Linked DNA regions of Variovorax paradoxus EPS. The protein of the gene in region 1 interacts with the protein of each later gene in a pairwise test. Links are inferred from orthologs where the notes say so. Each region holds a gene or a part of one and is shown on either strand. Other genes may lie near its edges.

Region 1 (3,675 bases):
GCCTCAATTACCGTATTGATGTCAAATCGGTGATGGGGCAGGGGACGCTTTTCAGAATTCTTATTCCGAGGGAATTCGTGATAGGGCCGGGTACGATCGAAAATTCCCGGTGATTCGAATTGGTCGAGGCATGGGCGTGAGATTTAAATTGCCAATTAAGTTTGGGTAAATACCGCGCCGGCTTTTTAATTCGATGCGCAATGCATCAATTCCAATTTGCAATGGCGGACCACCGTCACCCTTGCAAGGCCGCAACGCACTGAACCTGGCGTCGATGTTCGTGGTCACAACCGATCGCGCACTCCAGCACCGTGGCCCGCCATTGGGAATACGCAGAATTCACTGGTGTTGCGCAATGGCGCGTATACGGAAGTTTTATTTCCAATCGAAGTCGCTGTTCCACACAACGCAATTGCACGGGTCACGGCCCGACTGGTATTAGTCATTGGTTGTTTGAAATTCAGTTGTCTCTAAAGTCGCGGCGTGCGCTCATCGGAGGCGCGGGGAGAGAACGCAATGCAGGCCGCATCGGACGCAGATCCTGGGAGGGAGCGTGACGACTTTTTCTGTCCACGGACGGAGGAGCGATTGCTTCGATGGGGCCGGCTTGTGAATCAGGGAGGTGCTGCGAGGAGGGGGGTTGACGCTGTGGACATCGACGGGTTGCTGCTCCGGAATTCGGAGACGCTGTGCGCGCATTCCCGTGCGACGGAAGCCAGCCGCAGGGCGGAAGGTTTCCTCATGGGGCTGTGCGTGGTCGTGGCCTACAGCTGGGCGTTGGTCGTGTCGGTGGCTTTGTACGTGCGATGACTCCGGGGGAGCGCGGGTGCAACCCGTCGAACGGTGCTCCGACGAGCATTCGACCGCTTGCATCTGCCGGCTTGCACGTGCCTGAAACCACGGAAATCGGCGCGGCTAAACGCAGTCTCCCCCCTCCAACCAGGTAATCAAGGCAATCCAGGTCCTCCGGAAAGGCCTGGTTTCTTTTTCTTCTTCTTCTAGAACTCCGCCCCTTCGACCAGGAAGCGCAGGCGCCGCACGCCCTGCCACTCGTCCGCATCGAGGCGGAACGCGAGCTTCACCTTCGGCGGCAACGGTTCGGTGTGGCTGAACCAGATCGCATCGATCGGCTGGCCCTGGTGCCGGAGCTTGAGCGCCAGGTGCTTCTCGCCCACGAGGCGCTGCGACACCACTTCCACTTCCTCGCTGAAGGTCGGCGGCGCAAAGCCCTGGCCCCACACCTCGCGGTGCAGCGTGTCCACGAGGTCGATGCGCATGTACTCGCGCGCGATCGGCCCGTCGGTCTCGATCTGGCGGGTGAGCGCCGATGCCGCCAGCCACTCGCCGGCCACCTGTGCGAGCGCCTGCTCGAAGGTCTCGAAATGCTCGCGCGCCACCGTGCAGCCCGCCGCCATCGCATGGCCGCCGAAGCGCAGCAGCACGCCCGGATGGCGCTTGGCCACGAGGTCCAGCGCGTCGCGCAGATGAAAGCCCGGAATCGATCGGCCCGAGCCCTTCAACTCCTGTTCCTTGCCCGGCGCGCCACTCGCGGCGAACACGAAGGTCGGACGATGGAAACGGTCCTTGATGCGCGAGGCCACGATGCCGACCACGCCCTCGTGGAAGTTCGCGTCGAACACGCTGATGGCCGGCGGCGGCGCCTCGATGCCTTCGCCGTCGGTGGCGAAGAGCGATTCGGCCAGCAGCAGCGCCTGGTCGCGCATGCCGCCCTCGATGTCGCGCCGCTCGCGGTTGATGCCGTCGAGCATGCGCGCGAGTTCGTCGGCGCGGCCGGCGTCGTCGGTCAGCAGGCATTCGATGCCCAGCGTCATGTCGGCCAGGCGCCCGGCCGCATTGATGCGCGGGCCCAGGGCGAAGCCGAAGTCGAAGGTGGTGGCGACCGACGCCGTGCGGCCCGCGGCCTTGAAGAGCGCGGCGACGCCCGCGGGCATCGCGCCTGCGCGGATGCGGCGCAGGCCCTGCGCGACGAGGCGGCGGTTGTTGGCGTCGAGCTTCACCACGTCGGCGACCGTGCCGAGCGCGACCAGCGGCAGCAATGCATCGAGCTTCGGTTGCGACGCCACGTCGAACACGCCGCGCGCGCGCAGCTCGGAGCGCAGCGCGAGCAGCACATAGAACATGACGCCGACGCCCGCGATGCTCTTGCTCTCGAAGTCGCAGCCGGGCTGGTTCGGATTCACCAGCACGTCGGCGATGGGCAGTTCGGGGCCGGGCAGATGGTGATCGGTCACCAGCACCTGCAGGCCGCGCGCCTTCGCAGCCGCGACGCCTTCGACGCTCGCGATGCCGTTGTCGACGGTGATCAGCATGTCGGCGCCGCTGTCGGCCACGCGCTCGGCAATCGGCGGCGTAAGGCCGTAGCCGTCGACCACGCGATCGGGCACGAGGTAGCTCACGTGTTTCGCGCCCAGGAGGCGCAGGCCGCGCACGCCGACCGCGCAGGCGGTGGCGCCGTCGCAGTCGTAGTCGGCGACGATACAGAGGCGCTTGTCCTGCGCCATCGCGTCCGCCAGCAGCACGGCGGCTTCGCGCGTGCCGCGCAGGGTGTCGGGAAGCAGCAGGCGGGCAAGGCCGTCGTCCAGCTCATCCTTGGCCATCACACCGCGCGCGGCAAAGAGGCGCGCGAGCAGCGGATGGACGCCGGCCTGCTCGAGGGCCCAGACGGTGCGCGGGGGAATGTCGCGGGCGATGATCTTCACAGCGACTCCAGCACCGTGGCGGCGCGTGTGCGGTCGAAGAGGCTCTTCGCCCAGCGCGCGAGGCCGCGCTGCTGCACGGTGTAGCGCTGCGCGGCGCGATCGCCGCAGAGCGTGAGCGTCACATCGGCGCCGCGCGTGTAGTCGGCCAGCAGCGAGGCGATGGCGCCGGCATCCAGCGCCTGCCAGGCTTCGGCCCAACCTGGGCCGTCGTCGCGCAGGGCGGGAACGCGCAGCGCGTCGGTGACCGTCGGCGAGGTGAATGCTGGCGTGGTGCCTTTCAATGCGCCGGTCCCGCTGAGCCAGAAGGAGTTGATCGGCGGCACGCCGCGCGCGGCGCGGTCGTCGTTCACGCGCTGCGTGTAGAGCAGCATCTGCATCTCGTTCTGCAGGCGGCGCAGCGGCCGCGCCGAGTCGCCCAGCGGCGACCATTGCGAAATCGGGTAGCCCACCGCGCGGTCGATGGAGGCCGTGGCGAGGCCGTCGAAGATGCGCGCGCGAGCGAGCCAGCGGCCCGGCGTGGGCGAGGCGTGCAGCGCGATGCCGTCTTCCTCGAAGAAGGGGCGGGCGACCTCCAGCAGCGCGGCCGATTCGGCGGCATCGATCTCGATGACGGCCGGATCGCCCAGCGCCACGTCGTCGATGCCGACCTGCCAGTTGCATAGGGTGACGACGCCCCAGCCTTCGGTGTCGTCGGGGGCGGCAAGACCGGCCTCGCGGGCTTCGAGCGCGGCCCAGGGGATGCAGCCGTCGGCGGCGGCGATGCCCAGCGCCTTGGCGAGCGCCCGCTCGTGCGGAGGCGAGCGCGTGCTTTCGTCCTGCGTGTCGGTGTCCGCGAGGGAGAGGCGGGAGAGCAGGGATTCGAGATTCGGGAGCTTGAGTGCCGGCAGAGCGGCACGGCACGCCGGGGAACCGCGGCCGGCGAAGGGGATCAACAAGTGACGTGGGGGGTGTTCGG
Region 2 (3,857 bases), 5.0 Mb from region 1 along the record:
CCAAGGTCGCGCCGAAGACGCCGCCGCGTTCGGGCTCCGGCAAGATCCGCGACCGCGCGGCGCGGGTGCTGCGGCAGGCGTTGCTGCGGCGCTGAAGAAGAAGGATCAGCGGCGGTCGGAGCGGTTCGAACTGCCGCTGACGCTGGCGTCGATGGTGCCGAACACCGTGACGCCGCTGCTGGACGAGGTACTCGAGGCGCCGCTGGCCGGCCCCGCAGAACCGGTGCCGGCGCAGCCCGCCACCAAGGCGCCCATCGCGAGGGCGAACACAGCTGCAATGAATGACTTCACGGAAAACTCCAGGAATGGGTGGGACTGCGGACCACTATAGGCGCGCGTCCCGACCGGCCTTGTAACAACCCACCCGCCACCGGGCGCTTGTCCGCCCCGTTATTCGGGCTTGGCGCCCGATGCTTGACGGCCGCGCCCCAGAGGCCGATCTCGGTGGCCTGCCCTGGCGGGAAAGGCACGACCAGCTTGATGGGCCTGTCAGGCCACGCGGCAGCTTGGGCGAAGGCCGCGCCGCCGCATGTGTCGTCAGGCCGCGTCGGGCGCCGAGAGGTGCTTGCCCACGATGCCCGCGAGTTCGAACATCGTCACCTGGTCCTTGCCGAACACGGGCTTCAACTTGGCATCGGCATTGATCGCGCGCTTGTTGGTCGCGTCCTGCAGGCCGTTGGCCTTGATGTAGTCCCACAGTTTCTTGATGACCTCGGTGCGCGCCACCGGTTCGGTGCCGATCACCGCGGCCAGCGAGTCGCTGGGCTTGAGGCCCGCGCCCGGCTTGCGCGGCGCGGCGGCCTTCTTCGCCGCTGGCGCTTTCTTGGCAGCGGGCGTCTTCTTCGCCGCCACCTTCTTCGCAGCCGCGGTCTTGGCCGCCGGCTTGCCGAAGGTCTTGCGCGGCGGGAATTTGCTGCCGCCTTCGCGCGGCGCGAATTCGAAGGTGACCTTGCCTTCTTCGGCGTTCCACGTGAGGAAGGCCTTGAAGGCGCGGCGGGTGCGCATGCTCACGAACTTGTCGAGCAGGTCGGTCTTGCCGGTGGCGAGCAGCTTTTCCATCTGCGCGCGCTCCACCGGCTGCTGCAGGATGATCTTGCCGGTCTTGAAGGTGCAGCTGGGCGTCGGCTGCGCGTTGGTCGGCACCGACTTCTCGCAGACGTAGTTGCTGCCGTGCTCGAACACCGGCGCGCCGCACACCGGGCACGGGCCCACGGTGTCCTGCTCGCTGAAGTCGACGATCTCGCCGGTGTCGCCGTTCTTGTCGTCGCCGAAGTCGAACTCCAGCTTCCAGTTCTTCGATTCTTCCTCGTCGTACTTGAGGATGATCTCGGCGGTGAAGGGCCAGCCGGCCTTGGAGCGGAAGCCCTCCAGCGGGCCGATGTGCTTGTCGCGCAGGAGCGCCTCGGCCTCCGCCACCTCGAAGGTGCGCCCGGCCGGCGATTTGCCGAACGAGAAGCCGCAGGCGTCCTCGCCCGTGCCGCTCTTGCCCACGCAGCCGTAGCGGCGGTAGTTTTCGCGCACGATGCCGCCGCAGTTGGGGCACGGCGTCGCGAGCGTGGCGTAGTCGCCCGGCACGGTGTCGCGGTCGTACTCCTTGGCCTTCTTGACGATGTGCTCCGTCATCTGGGCGATCTCGCGCATGAAGGCGTCGCGGCTCAAGGCGCCCTTCTCCATCTGCGCGAGCTTGTATTCCCACTCGCCGGTGAGCTCGGCCTTGGAGAGTTCTTCCACGCCCAGGCCGCGCAGCAGCGTCATGAGCTGGAAGGCCTTCGCGGTCGGGATGAGTTCGCGGCCTTCGCGCAGCATGTACTTCTCGGCGATCAGCCCTTCGATGGTGGCCGCGCGGGTGGCTGGCGTGCCCAGGCCCTTCTCCTGCATGGCCTCGCGCAGCTCGTCGTCGTCGATGGTCTTGCCGGCGCCTTCCATGGCGCCCAGCAGCGTGGCTTCCGAATAGCGTGCGGGCGGGCGCGTCTTCAGGCCCTTGAGGTCGGCCGACTCGTTCTGCACGATCTCGCCCGGCTTCACCGGCACGAGGCGCTTGCCGTCCTTGTCGTCTTCCTTCTCGTCGTCCTGCGCTTCCTTGCCGTAGATGGCGAGCCAGCCCGGCTTCACCAGCACCTTGCCGTCGGTGCGGAACGGGTACTTCTTGCCGCCCTGCTCCACCGTGCTGATGCGCGTGGTCACCTGGTGCTCGGCGCTCGGGAAGAACACCGAGAGAAAGCGGCGCACCACGAAGTCGTACAGCTTCTGCTCGGCTTCGCTCAGGCCGCTCGGGGCCTGCAGCGTCGGGATGATGGCGAAGTGATCCGACACCTTGGCGTTGTCGAAGATGCGCTTGTTGGGCTTGACGTAGTTGCCGTCGACCGCCTGCTTGGCGAACGGCGCCAGGTGTTTCATGCCGCTGTTGGCGAGCATCTCCATGGTGTCCTTGACCACCGGCAGATAGTCTTCCGGCAGCGCGCGCGAATCGGTACGCGGATAGGTCAGCGCCTTGTGGCGTTCGTACAGGCTCTGGGCCAGTGCGAGCGTGGTCTTGGCGCTGAAGCCGAAACGGCCGTTGGCCTCGCGCTGCAGCGAGGTCAGGTCGAACAGCGCGGGCGAGGCCTGCGTGGTGGGCTTGCTCTCTTCGGTGACCGTGGCGGGTTTGCCGCGCGAAGCGTCGGCGATGGCGCGGGCTTCCTGCTCGCTCCAGACTCGGTCGGCACGCTGCTCGGCATCGGGTTCACCGTTGGCCAGCAGCGGGGCGTTCGCTTTCTTCCAATCAGGGTTGAACCACTTGCCCGGGTACTGGCCGGCTTCGGCCGCGAAGCTGCCGTGGATTTCCCAGTAGTCGCGCGAGACGAACTTGCGAATCTGTTCTTCGCGCTCCACGACGACCGACAGCGTCGGCGTCTGCACGCGGCCCACGGTCGTGAGGAAGAAGCCGCCGTCGCGCGAATTGAATGCGGTCATGGCGCGCGTGCCGTTGATGCCCACCAGCCAGTCGGCCTCGGAGCGCGAGCGCGCCGCGTCGGCCAGGCCCTGCATCTGCTTTTCGGTGCGCAGCGCATCGAAGCCGTCGCGAATCGCCTGCGGTGTCATCGACTGCAGCCACAGCCGCTTGACCGGCTTGCCCAGCGGGCTCTTGCCGCCGGCGTACTGCTCGATGAGGCGGAAGATCAGTTCGCCCTCGCGGCCCGCGTCGCAGGCGTTGATGAGCTGCGTCACGTCCTTGCGCTTGGCCTGCTTGACCACCGCGTTCAGGCGCGTCTTTGTCTTGTCGACGGGCTTCAGGTCGAAGTGCGGCGGGATCACGGGCAGGTTGGCAAAGCTCCACTTGCCCCGCTTGACGTCGAACTCCTCGGGCGCCTGGATCTCGACCAGGTGACCGACAGCGCTGGTCACGACATAGCTGTCGTTCTCGAAATGCTCGTCATGTTTGTCGAATTTGCCGGCCACCGGCGTGAGGGCACGGACGATGTCCTGTGCCACCGACGGCTTTTCTGCGATTACCAACGTCTTTGTCATCTAAGGGCTCTCTATACTCTGCGGCTTCCCGCGTGTGTGCACGCGCACACGCGCATGTGTGTGCATATTCAAACTAACAGACTTCGGCGATGCCTTCCAAATCCCCACAACTCGCCGGCCGCCGCATTCAGATGCGGCGCTCGGATGTCCATGGCAACGGCGTGTTCGCGGTGGACGACCTGGCCGAAGGCGAAACGCTGATCGAATACAAGGGCGAGGTCATCAACTGGAAAGAGGCGCTGCGCCGCCATCCGCACGACCCGGCCCAGCCGAATCACACCTTCTACTTCCACATCGACGACGGTCGCGTGATCGACGGCAACGTCAAGGGCAACGACGCCCGCTGGATC

The links. Proteins that work in one complex are often made in the same cells at the same time.
Region 2: the proteins of recJ (region 1) and VARPA_RS29585 interact in binary tests that used the Escherichia coli proteins (3 or more experiments, as listed by UniProt). The link is inferred for Variovorax paradoxus EPS from one-to-one orthologs.

What each region holds. Positions count from the first base shown.
Region 1 is NC_014931.1:1,440,867-1,444,541, forward strand. The notes cover bases 360-3,359. They hold recJ (single-stranded-DNA-specific exonuclease RecJ), read right to left. Parts: upstream 2,721-3,359; coding sequence 999-2,720; downstream 360-998. Other genes in these bases: VARPA_RS06440 (hypothetical protein), read right to left, coding at 2,717-3,359. Outside these bases: VARPA_RS30110 (sensor histidine kinase), read left to right, coding at 1-113; more of VARPA_RS06440, read right to left, coding at 3,360-3,675. UniProt on the Escherichia coli protein: Single-stranded-DNA-specific exonuclease.
Region 2 is NC_014931.1:6,448,415-6,452,271, reverse strand. The notes cover bases 338-3,857. They hold VARPA_RS29585 (DNA topoisomerase III), read right to left. Parts: upstream 3,508-3,857; coding sequence 538-3,507; downstream 338-537. Other genes in these bases: VARPA_RS29580 (SET domain-containing protein), read left to right, coding at 3,597-3,857. Also shown: VARPA_RS29595 (gamma-glutamyl-gamma-aminobutyrate hydrolase family protein), read left to right, coding at 1-95; VARPA_RS29590 (hypothetical protein), read right to left, coding at 106-291.